Regions from separate parts of the uncultured Anaerobiospirillum sp. genome, predicted to be linked through region 1. Evidence: predicted binding sites of a transcription regulator. Region 1 holds the regulator's gene; each other region holds the start of a gene.
The links. Region 1 encodes sigma-54, which starts transcription at its own class of promoters, with help from an activator protein. Its sites were predicted from a motif close to TGGCACNGTTTTNGCTT; they were not measured.
Positions count from the first base shown of each region.

Region 2: the regulator sigma-54 is predicted to act here: its motif matches at 1,424-1,440, upstream of RDO37_RS09260 (flagellin).
Region 3: the regulator sigma-54 is predicted to act here: its motif matches at 2,777-2,793, upstream of RDO37_RS00980 (flagellin).

Region 1 covers NZ_CABTML010000022.1:1,546-5,781, reverse strand. Annotated here, with positions in the region: gene lptB (LPS export ABC transporter ATP-binding protein) at 1-190, shown strand, start outside; gene rpoN (RNA polymerase factor sigma-54) at 201-1,970, shown strand; gene hpf (ribosome hibernation-promoting factor, HPF/YfiA family) at 2,774-3,055, shown strand; gene RDO37_RS01860 (MFS transporter) at 4,144-4,236, shown strand, end outside.
Region 2 covers NZ_CABTML010000109.1:31,843-36,078, reverse strand. Annotated here, with positions in the region: gene RDO37_RS09265 (flagellin) at 360-1,325, shown strand; gene RDO37_RS09260 (flagellin) at 1,526-2,527, shown strand; gene RDO37_RS09255 (serine hydrolase) at 2,850-4,236, opposite strand, start outside.
Region 3 covers NZ_CABTML010000010.1:10,004-14,239, reverse strand. Annotated here, with positions in the region: gene RDO37_RS00990 (flagellin) at 1-267, opposite strand, end outside; gene RDO37_RS00985 (flagellin) at 471-1,427, opposite strand; gene RDO37_RS00980 (flagellin) at 1,612-2,631, opposite strand; gene RDO37_RS00975 (hypothetical protein) at 3,311-4,236, opposite strand, start outside.

The sequences.
Region 1 (4,236 bases):
CATCACTCACCTTAAAAATAGAGATATCGGTGTATTGATCACTGATCATAATGTGCGTGAAACTCTTGATGTATGCTCCAAAGCCTACATCGTAAATGCAGGCGAGATTATCGCTAAGGGTAGCGCACAAGAGGTGCTTGAAAACAAGAAGGTACAAGAAGTGTACCTCGGTAAGAATTTCTCTTTATAGGAAAACTTTCATGGCTGGCTTGAAAACATCTCTGCAAATGAGAGCAGTCCAGACACAGACCTTAACTATGACTCCACAGCTGCAGCAAGCAATTCGTCTGCTGCAATTGTCGACTCTAGATCTGCGTCAGGAGATTCAGCTTACTATCGAAAAAAATCCACTTTTAGAGATTGATGAGTCTATCGCTAACTCTAATGTGGACTCGCTTGACGAAATGGCAGAAAACGAGCGTCGTGCCAATGATAGCGAGATCTTTGATCCATTTAGTAATGACGCCTCTTACCAAGGTGCGGACATTGATATGTCTGGCTACAACGAGCACAACGAAGTTGCCTCTGCTGGTGAGCTCATTGGTAAAGATAGTGAGTCACGCGCCGACTACTCTCGCTCACGTAGTGAAGATGACTACTCAGACTATGATCTAACTGGATCCAAGGCTAGCCAAGAATATCTTGATTATGGCTCTGACTATCGCGAGTCAGATGTTGATCTCTCAGCTGCAGATGATGCACTTTCTAATACTGCCCTGCCAGATAGATTAACTGAAGCAGCGATGGACCCTGGTGCCATCTCGACTTTATCTAACCACGATACATTAGCTAGAGATGATAGTGTCTCTGCTAAGTCACGCTCTAAAAACGGCATTACTGGCCTTAACACTGTCTATGAGGGTGAAACCGAAGAGGATTTACGAGATCACCTTACTTGGCAGCTTAACTGCTCTCAGATCCGTGGTCGCGATCGTGAGATTGCCGAGGCTATTATTGATGCTGTAGATGACTCAGGTTATTTAACTGAATCCCTTGAGGACATCGTCTCTGTAGTTATCGGCCGTTATCCAGATACCACAGAAGAAGATGTGGCCATTGTGCTAAAACTCGTACAGCACTTTGATCCATTAGGCGTAGCCTCTCGTACTGTACAAGAGTGTCTGCTCATTCAGATTCGTGAAATGATGCAGACCAATGTAAGCCAAGAGGTCTTGTTTGCTGAGTTAGTAGTCTCTCAGTACCTCGACATGCTCTCAAACCATGACTATCGTGGCTTGTGCAATCAGTTAAGCATCAAAGAAGATCTCTTAAAGAAAGTTATTGAGATCATCGTTTCATTAAACCCACGCCCTGGTAATACTGCAGTTAAGCAAAAGTCAGATTTCATCATTCCTGATGTCTTAGTCGTTAAAGATGAAAATGGCAATTACGATGTTGTCCTTAATCCTGACTCACTGCCACGCGTGCGTTTAAATGAACAGTACAAAGCCCTCTCTTGCTATGCACGCAACGAGCGTGAAAAAGAGTTCTTCAAGAGCAACCTGCAAGAGGCCAATTGGTTTATTCAAAGTATCGCTAAGCGTAACGACACCTTGCTCAAGGTTTCAAAATGCATCATTCAGCATCAGAAAGCCTTCTTAGATCATGGTGAGAGTCGTATGGAGCCTTTAGTGCTTAACGACATCGCTCGCGAAGTTGAGATGCATGAGTCAACTATCTCACGTGTGACTACTGAAAAGTATCTGTTTACCTCTCGTGGTACCTTTGAGCTTAAGTACTTCTTCTCTTCTCACGTTAGCACCGAAAGTGGCGGTACAGCCTCTTCAACTGCAATACGTGCAGAGATCAAATCACTCATCTCAAAGGAAAATCCACGCAGACCATACTCTGATAATCAGATCGCCGTGCTGCTTAAAGAAAAGGGCTATTGTGTGGCTCGCCGTACCATCGCTAAATACCGCGAGTCTATTGGTATCGGCTCTTCCTCACAGCGTAAGCGTCTTGTATAAACCATCGCCACTCAAAGCGGCACTAACGAGACGAAACGAAACACGAGACGAAACGCCACTACAACTCCCCATCGCCCCATTGTCAGCTAAAAACGAGCACTTTGGGGCCTATGCCCAAAACTACTTTGGGCATAAACCCCAAAGAGAATTTGGACATAGCCCCCAAAAAGAATTTGGGCATAATACCCTGCCTCATGAGTTTTAACTCATGCACCCCATCTAGACTAAAAAGATCACCACAACATCTTTGGATCATTTGAGTGAAAGTCGCCCCAAAAGATCACAAGATGGTATTAATACCAAGATCACCACAGGATCAATCAAGGATCACATATATTTTTGTCTTTGGCTTATATATGACTTTTGATTGCTGCGTTTTCCTAAGGCTTGTCCATGCCCTAGAAAAAAGCGTAAAGACCATTTCGGGATCTGCATCTAAGATTTGCTAAGTTTAAGACCCCATAAGGCTTTGATTTAGTTAATATGAAATCAAAGGTTGTCATGCAACTCTCTTACGGGCCCTCGACGAGCCCTTCCCCTTAATTTGACACCGTCGCTGACTATATTTTCCTTTTGAACAGTTTTGCGACTACGGGAGTCAAGTTAAGTAACCAGCTATCGAATTGTTCTGACAGAACCTCTTTAGCTTCTTTGCAGTAGGAACCACTGTTATACGTAGTCTTTTACTTGATACTGCTATGGATTGATTATTTTGGGACTGCGTAGTACCAATAGTACAGTAACGGCGGTGGACGTCGGCCACACTCTCGGTATCCAACTAGGTTGGGTTAAGGATCAGATATATGCAGATTAACATCCAAGGTGTAGGACTTAAAGTCACAGACGCTCTTCATGACTATGTTACAGAGAAGTTCACCAAACTCGAGCGTAAAGGCGATGTTATCACTTCCATTGCTGTTACCCTGACAGTTGAGAAGCTCCAGCAAATCGCTAAAGCAGACCTCAACGTTTCTGGCGGTACACTGCATGCCGAAGCTGAGGATGAGAGCATGTATGCAGCCATCGATGCCTTAATCGACAAAGTTGATCGTCAGTTAGTCAAGTACAAAGAGAAACACGAGTAACCGACGGGCATTTGCAGATTCACTTTCATAACAAAAGCCTTTGAGAGGCATGGCTACAGCGCCCCCTATTCCCAGAACTAGCAAGAGATTGTAGGAAAACTCTTGCATCTGACAACTCAAAGGACTTTTGTTCGTTACTAAACAGCAGAAATAACCACCCCAGGCTCAGTTGAGCCAACGATTCTGCTACAAAGGTTTAAGTTAGTAACCCGAGGCCCCGTAAGGCCTTATGCAGTAGAGCATAACCCTGGGCTGTATTAGCTAACAAGCGCTACTGCTACACACTTTTTGCACTCACCCGAGGCACTGCAGTTTTAGATACTGCCAACTAATGTAGCCTCAAAAAGTTGGATATAACCCCAGGCTCAGTTGAGCCATTTGCTCCAACTTTCAAGGACTTAAAGTACTAACCCGAGGTCTTGTAAGGCCTCATAACGAACCATTTGTTAGTAACCGCCTCAGACAGCAACCCCAACAGTATATTGTCTGATGGCCCCGTATGAGACTCGCCCACAACGCGGCTGAGCATACAAGAACCCATTTCCAACCAAGGGAAGCTCGCGAGAGCTCCCCACCCTAACACGGGAAAAAGGCCACTCATGCAGTGGCTTTTTTCATTTGTGCCGCCTGTAAAATTCCCATTCCCACACAATTGCTGCAAGTAGCGTTCAGTGTGACTTGTCAAACAGTAAGGCTCAGTTTTACTTGCCCAACAGTAAAGTTCAGTGTGACTTGTCAAACAGTAAGGCTCCGTTTTACTTGCCAGACAGTAACGTTCAGTTTAACTTGCCCAAAAGTTCAGCCATAATGCTTTAACAAGCGATCAGCAGGTATGTAAAGCACTATTAATCTATCCTAGATCTAAGTTCTTACACCTATGCCAAATGGTTTTCCAAGTTAACCTTTTGGTACTATGCTATTTATCTTGGAGGCGTATAATACGCCTTACTTTGAGGTTCGTAAGTTTAGATATGGGCATTAGTAAAGTGCACTCATGCGATCTTAAATCCCATATATAAGCGCCAGATAACCATGGCTTGCTGCCTTAAAGCAGCTTATTAATATAGCTCTTAGTGAGTTGAATTAAGATGAGTCAAACCGCTCGCATCTTGGTTGTGATCAGTCTTTTCTGGTTCACACAGTACATCTACGTCCCATATCAAACCCCATACCTACTTGCA
Region 2 (4,236 bases), on a different contig from region 1:
CATGCCCTGATGGCCTTTTTCTTTGCAAACCCATTAAAACAGCCTGCCACCCCATCCTCCCTTAGACAAACATAAAACATAGCGGCAAAAGCTAGTCAAATTGTCAAACTAACTATTAACGATAGACAATCTAAACAGTCAAGTTCGAGTGTAATGATTAATTGCACAAAATTAGCGGCGCTTAAATCACCTAATCAGTTCCATAAACCTAGCAATTCCTTGGCTTAAATAGGCTTATAACAAAAAAATTGCAAAAGCAATTTAGTAGATAGGCACACCTTATGCACTTTATAGATTACGATTCCAAATGGCCATGATGTCCACAGATAGCTCATGGCAAGTTATGAGAGATAACGACTATGGCTCTGTACGTCAATACCAACGTGAGCTCCATTAATGCTCAACGTAAGCTGGCTAACTCGACCTTAGCCCTGAATACTTCATACCAAAGACTCTCATCAGGTCTTCGTATCAACAGCTCCAAAGATGACGCTGCGGGTCTACAGATCTCAGATCGCTTAACTGCCCAGATAAATGGCTTAAATCAGGGAAATCGTAACGCTAACGACGGTATCGCCTTGGCCCAAACCATTGAAGGTGCCTTAGACGAAACCACCAACATGCTCCAGCGTATTCGTACCTTAGCTGTTCAGGCCGCTAACGGTACCAATACTCAAAAAGATCGCCAAGCTCTTCAAGAAGAGGTAAATGCCCTTTCTGAAGAAGTTACCCGTATCGCCAAGAAGACCACCTTTGCTGGCGCACAAGTTCTCGACGGCGGCGGCAACAACTCATTAATGCGTAAGATTGGTAACACCAACAAGTATGAGTACTTCTTCCAGGTCGGAGCCAACGCCAACGACGAAATATCTCTAGAATGCGGTGCCTTTACTATGAAGGCCATTGCAGACACCCTCAGTGTAGGCACTTTGCCTGCCATTAGTGCTAATCAAGGAACTGTTGGTACCGACTGGTCAAAAGCAGGTCTTTCAAAGGCAAATGGTACTAATGAGGTCCGTTGGTTGGTAAAGACTCCTCAGGCTGCTCAGAACACCCTGAATACTATCGATAAGTTCATTGAATACGTTGATTCTAAGCGTGCGGCCCTAGGCGCAATACAGAACAGAATGGAATCAACTATCCGCAATCAGAGCTCAATTTCTGAGAACGAATCAGATGCTCGCAGCCGTATTCGCGATACTGACTTTGCGTCTGAAACTGCAGCTTTAACTCAGAACCAGATTATTCAACAGGCCTCTCAGACCATTCTGACACAAGCTAACCAGCGCCCAACTGTTGCGCTGAACCTGTTAGGCGGCAGATAGCCACCTAGCAGTTATCGATTCTCTATATCGCCAAGGCCGCTAACTCTCCATTGCGGCCTTTTTAGAAAAACATCTCTAGCAGACAGTTTATTCGTAAGTGGCATGTATGTCCTTTACGAATACATTGATTGCAACATGCAAGGTGGAGACTGAGCCAAGGGGCATCTCTCTACCGACTAATACAATCGGAGAGATAGATCATGGCTCTATACGTCAATACCAACGTGAGCTCCATTAATGCTCAACGTAAGCTGGCTAACTCCACTTTAGCCCTCAATACCTCTTATCAGAGACTCTCTAGTGGTCTTCGTATCAATAGCTCTAAGGACGACGCTGCTGGTCTGCAGATCTCTGATCGCTTAACATCCCAGATAAATGGCTTAAATCAGGGAAATCGTAACGCGAACGACGGTATCGCATTAGCTCAGACCATTGAAGGTGCACTCGACGAAACTACCAACATGCTGCAACGTATTCGTACCTTAGCCGTACAGGCAGCTAACGGTACTAATACCCAAAAGGATCGTAAGGCCCTGCAAGAAGAAGTAGATTCTTTATGCCAAGAGATCACTCGTATTGGCTATAAGACAACATTCGCCGGTGCTCATGTTCTTATGAGTATAGGTGCTACTAACGCACCTAACGGAGCACCAGGAAATAACGCTAAAGCTCTTGATACCCTTAAAAATGCAGATGGAGAGTATTACTTCCAAGTAGGCGCAAACTCTCAAGACATGATTAAACTAGCAATGTCTAGTGGATTCCACATGAAAGGCATCATGTCTATGCTAGGAATTCAACCAAATGCTGTAGAACAAAGTACCAAAATGTCAAAGGCTGGTGAAAATGGCAAGATGGGACTGTATATGTCAGCACAAAACAAATGGTCAGCTTTAAGATGGGTTGTAGCAACTCCTAGCTGTGCACAGGCCACTCTTGCTGGTATTGATAGTTTTATTGAAGCTATTGACTCAAGACGTGCGGCCCTAGGCGCAGTGCAAAATCGTATGGAAAGCACTATCCGCAATCAGAGCTCTATTGCTGAGAATGAGTCTGACGCCCGCTCACGTATTCGCGATACTGACTTTGCATCTGAAACTGCTGCATTAACTCAGAACCAGATCATCCAGCAGGCCTCTCAGACTATTTTAAGCCAGGCTAACCAGCGTCCTACTGTGGCACTGAGCCTGTTAGGCCGTTAATCAAGTTAGTACATAGTTTTCAGTTTTTCATATCCTAAGGCCGCAATTATTGCGGCCTTATTTGTTTATGGCGCTCGTGTATAAAGCTATGATCGCTCACTGCTTAGAAAGCTATGATAGCTCCTGGATTAGAAAGCTATGAATGTGTAGGCCGATTGGGCTGCTGCATCAGGTATGAATGTGCATGCATCTTGTTCATCTTGTGCACTGGAAGGTATGCAGAGAATATGTGCATGGCCTTTGTTCGTTATTTGATGCATATGCAAAGGGACACCGATGGTGTCCCTTTTGTTATATTTGGTCTTGTAATTTGTATTGCGGCTTACTTCTTATTGAAGTGGAGCATTGGACGGTTACCAGAGCCTGTACGCATGATTTGGTATTCCATGAGAGCCTTGGCAGTTGCTGAAATAGTCATCTCACCAATACGCTGTGCACGTGATGGAGTGCCCTTTACATTACGTACGGAAACAGCCATAACCATACGATGTCCTCTCCACTCAATGTAGGCCATGTCATTTACCACTGAAATGTGACCTGGCATCTCCATAAAGCCACCAACACCCTCGAGTGAGTAGATTCGTAAGTTAGATGAATCAGTCTCCTGAATCAGAGCATTACGCACACCCTTTTGGATGGTTTTCTGACTACTTGGATTGAAGTACATGATATCGTTGATGAAGGTACGCACATCAGAGTTAATGTAGTCATCCTGGAAATAATTAGCCATGAGTTTTGCTGACTCATAGAGTGGAGCTGCGTTCTCGTAGACCAGATTTGGATTTAAGAAAGTATCCACATCGTTATATCTGTAGTGCATACGCTCTACACCCTTAGTCTTACAGAACACATCTAAGGTAGGTAAACTGCCGATGTAAGAAAGAAGAATGCCGCTAGCATTAGAGTCTGACTGGCCTAAAGAGTACTGCATCAGTTCCTTGATGCTCATAGACAGACGACGAGAGTCGGCATTCTTGAGTGCCTCAACCTCTTGATTGTACTGTTCGTATGTACCTTGTGGCTGGCTATGGAGTTTGGCCTGTTCTCGAGCGGCACTGACATCACCTGATTGGAATGCTTTAACCGCACCTGACAGCTGGCTTCGCTTTTGAGCTTTACTTTGTCTGTGAGCTGCACCACCAATAAGCTCGCCAGTTGGGTCCAAAATATCTCGACCTACGGTAGCAAAAAGGATCTCAACTAAAGGAGAAAATACAGAGCGATTAAGCTGCGATACGTCAAAAGAAACACGATAGTCTGGACCATCAGATCGTGCTGACATTAAAGATCCGACTGCATAAGCTAAGTGGAATTTGCTCAGACCAAAGAGTGGGTAATCACGGTTGTCTTTAAGCGCAATAATGCCATTCTCGTCCATTAAAACAAAGCTTAGCTCTGCATTTAAATCTTTTTCAACACGCTGAATATCGCGAATGAGCTCGGTGGCATCATCTTCATTTTCAAGGAAGAATAAATTAGCTGTTTGAGGTAGACGCTTGAATATACGATCATGCTTAGAAAAGTCGCCAAAAGGCTTGTAGTTTGGATCGCTATTACGTGTCTCACGCTGCTCATTGTCATAACGCTCTAAACGTTCTTGCTGATCATTTAAAGCGGACTGACTTGCCTCGAGTGCACGCTGCCTGCGCTCCTCTGCTAAGACATGAGCTGGCTTTTTGACAGTTCCAGTGATTGGATCGTAGTAAGGA
Region 3 (4,236 bases), on a different contig from region 1:
CAGCATGTTGGTGGTCTCGTCTAAGGCACCTTCAATGGTTTGAGCTAAGGCAATACCGTCGTTAGCGTTACGATTTCCCTGATTTAAGCCATTTATCTGGGCTGTTAAGCGATCGGAGATCTGCAGACCAGCAGCGTCGTCTTTGGAGCTGTTGATGCGAAGACCGCTAGAGAGTCTTTGATATGAGGTGTTCAGTGCAAGAGTAGAGTTAGCGAGTTTACGCTGTGCGTTGATCGAGCTAACGTTAGTATTAACGTATAAAGCCATAATTCTCTCCTTGTATCTGTCTTAGCAGAGAGAGCCATACAAGCACAATCTCCACCTTGCTTTATGCAATCAATGTATTCGTAAAAAAACACGTAATGCTGCTTACGAATAAACTGTCTGCTGTGAATCTCTTCTTAAATAAGGCCACCTCCAAAGAGGCAGCCTTAGCCGATATGAGAGATTCGAAAACGGTTTGCGACCTATTAACCGCCTAACAGGTTAAGAGCAACAGTAGGACGCTGGTTGGCCTGCGACAGAATAGTCTGAGAGGCTTGCTGGATAATCTGGTTCTGAGTTAAAGCTGCTGTCTCAGATGCAAAATCGGTATCACGGATACGGCTGCGTGCATCAGACTCATTCTCAGCAATAGAGCTCTGGTTGCGGATGGTACTTTCCATACGATTTTGGATTGCGCCTAGGGCCGCACGCTTAGAATCAACCTGTTCAATGAATTTGTCGATGTTCTCGAGGGTCTTTTGTGCACAACTAGGGAAAGCAACAACCCATCTTAAAGCAGAGTACTTGTTAGTATCTGACATATAAAGACCATAATTGTCTGTACCACCAGCTTTAGACATTTTGTCAAGCTTCATTTTGTTAGGATCAAAGCTATTCATTGATGCAATGCCTTTCATATGGAAACCATTAACAAGTGTAAGTTCGATCTTGTCGTTGGCATTGGCACCAACCTGGAAGAAGTAGTTACCGTTGGTGTCTTTTAAGCCATTTGCTGTGCCTTTACTCATTAATATAGGTGCACCAGCAAATGTGGTTTTTTCACCAATACGAACAATTTCTGCACAAAGGGAGTCAACTTCCTCTTGGAGGGCCTGACGATCCTTGGCGGTGTTGGTACCGTTAGCAGCCTGGACAGCGAGGGTACGGATACGCTGGAGCATGTTGGTGGTCTCGTCGAGAGCACCTTCGATGGTCTGAGCTAAGGCAATACCGTCGTTTGCGTTACGGTTGCCCTGGTTGAGGCCGTTAATCTGGGCAGTCAAGCGATCAGAGATCTGCAGGCCAGCGGCGTCGTCTTTAGAGCTGTTGATGCGAAGACCTGATGAGAGTCTTTGATATGAGGTGTTCAGTGCAAGAGTAGAGTTAGCGAGTTTACGCTGTGCGTTGATCGAGCTAACGTTAGTGTTAACGTATAAAGCCATAATTCTCTCCTTGTATCTGTCTTAGCAGAGAGAGCTATACAAGCACAATCTCCACCTTGCATCATGCAATCAATGTATTCGTAAAGGGCAGTTTTGCCACTTACGAATAAACTGTCTGCTTTAAATAAGGCCGCAAAGGGGATAAGCGGCCTTAAAGATATGAGAAATACTACAAAATCTGTGACTATCTGCCGCCTAAGAGGTTAAGGGCAACAGTAGGACGCTGATTGGCCTGAGTCAGAATGGTCTGAGAGGCCTGCTGGATAATCTGGTTCTGAGTTAATGCTGCAGTCTCAGATGCAAAGTCGGTATCGCGGATACGGCTGCGTGCATCAGATTCATTCTCAGAAATAGAGCTCTGGTTGCGGATGGTGCTTTCCATACGATTTTGGATTGCGCCTAGGGCCGCACGCTTAGAATCAACAGCCTGGATGAAGTTATCAATGTACTGAAGTGTTTTCTGAGCTGCTGAAGGAGTGATTACTGCCCAATATGCACCGGATGGCTTTGTAGCGTCTGAACAGAAAAGACCAAACTCACCTTGATCGCCAGCTTTTGACAATTGTGCTGGAGTGCCAGTAGTGAATTTAATGTTATTAACAAGGCCGTCATTCTTAACCATATCCATGATGCCCTTCATGTGGAAGCCTTCCTTTGTGGTCAGCTTAATCATGTCTTGGGCATTGGCACCAACCTGGAAGAAGTAGGCACCATCTTTGTCTTTAAGGTTGTCTGCAGGATTATTACCGCCAGATAAGCCATTACCGCCAAACTTTGCGCCTTGGCTGACTAGGACGTGTGCGCCCGCGAATGTGGTCTTATAGCCGATACGGGTGATTTCCTCACAGAGTGACTTTACTTCTTCTTGAAGTGCTTGGCGATCTTTGCGGGTATTGGTACCGTTAGCTGCCTGGACAGCGAGGGTACGGATACGCTGCAGCATGTTGGTGGTCTCGTCGAGAGCACCTTCGATGGTCTGAGCTAAGGCAATACCGTCGTTAGCGTTACGGTTGCCTTGGTTGAGGCCATTAATCTGGGCAGTTAAACGATCGGAGATCTGAAGACCAGCAGCATCGTCCTTGGAGCTGTTGATACGAAGACCTGAGGACAGTCTCTGGTAGGAGGTGTTCAGGGCTAAGGTAGAGTTAGCAAGCTTACGCTGAGCGTTGATGGAGCTAACGTTGGTATTAACGTATAAAGCCATAGTATTTTTCTCATATCCTGCCATCATGCCTGATAGGCGATGTGGTCTTAAAGGACAAAACTGATGATCTTGCAGTTTCAAACTTGATCGAGTTAACACTGCATAATCATAGTCGGCAAGGATTGATCCTTGTTTACTATGGCATTTGCAACACCTGTGCCTAAATACAACTACACGATCGAATGATTTACAACTGAATGTTTAGGCTTACGAGGCTTGTGCTTGCTAATCTCTTAAAAGCTGATATTCATCAGCTATCTTGCACTATGACTTTCTAGATACCAGAATTGGGTAGGATCTAGCTATCATTTGGCCTGTAAATCAGCTTGTAATGCTAAAAGTGGAAATTGACAATATGTGCGGCAACAGTTGTCACTCTGTTGAGTGTATATAGGATTATGTGCCGTGAGGTGAGAGTTTTAAAACGTATGCTGAAGGGGGTAGTACTCTGTTGTTGAATGTTGAATGAAGTAAAGCTTTTTACAAAACATAATACAAATATTTTCGCGAGAAAAACCTTTTTGCGGAAAATAGCGGTTTTGGTTTTTGCGTTTTATTGAAGGGATTGGGGAGTAGGGCGGGAGTGAAAAAGGCCTCAAATCGTTGCATATAACATCGATAGAGGCCTTTGGTGCGCTGCCAAAGAGGGCTGCGTGAGGTGATTATTCAGTTTTTGCCGTTACTTGGTGGTGGACTTTTTGGTCTTCTTTAAGTTAACGCGCTGTGGCTTTTCAGTCTTGATGCCAGGAGTCATGTTGAACTCCTCGTAGATGCGGTTACGCAGTGGAGCTGGTACCACCTGAACCTCAGCATCAGCAACTGGAGTGATGTTTAAGGTAGATTCGGCATCTAAGTTAAGGTCCTTAGCTGATACTTTAGCAGCGTTCTTTAACGCGATGCTGCCATCGTTCTCTAAGGCCTTAGCCTTTTGTGCCTGCTTACGCTTAACATCAGCTTCAATCGCGGCAACAGTTGCCTTTACTGAAGGCTTGATAGCACGACGCGCACGAGGACGCTTCTTTTGTGCCTCATCATCAGTGTTGGCAGCTTGAGCATCACCGCTATCAATGGCATCTGCAACCACATTGACGATCTCAGAGCTAAGATCAGACTTCTTAGCACGGCTAGTGCGAGTGCTCTTAGCCTTGCTTGCAGCCGCAGATGAGATGTTAAGCTCGGCAACTTCCTGAGCAAGAGAAGTGATGTTTAGTCCTGAGGTGGTCTGAGTAGCTGCCGTAGTGGTATTTAAAGTAAGAGAACCAATCTGACCTTCATTTGGGTCAAACTTATCAAGCAGGGTAAACATATCCTTAGCACTAGCAGTGAGGTTACGTTCAGCTGCAGATAACTGTACCTTGGTAGCTGGAGAACCTGAGCTAAAGTCAGTCTTGGCAATCACACGGTTTGCATCAAAGCCGCCGGTATCCTTGACGATAGAATCAATGTTCTTAACCTCAGCGCCGAAGCTAGAGTTGCTTAAAACATTGCTCTTAGGGGCTGAATCCTTAACGGTATTAACAGGGATTAAGGCATCAGATGAGTATGGTCCAAAACGGGCCTCGTCCTTGGCGATAGCCTCCTTTTTAGCCTTACGCTTGAGGTAGT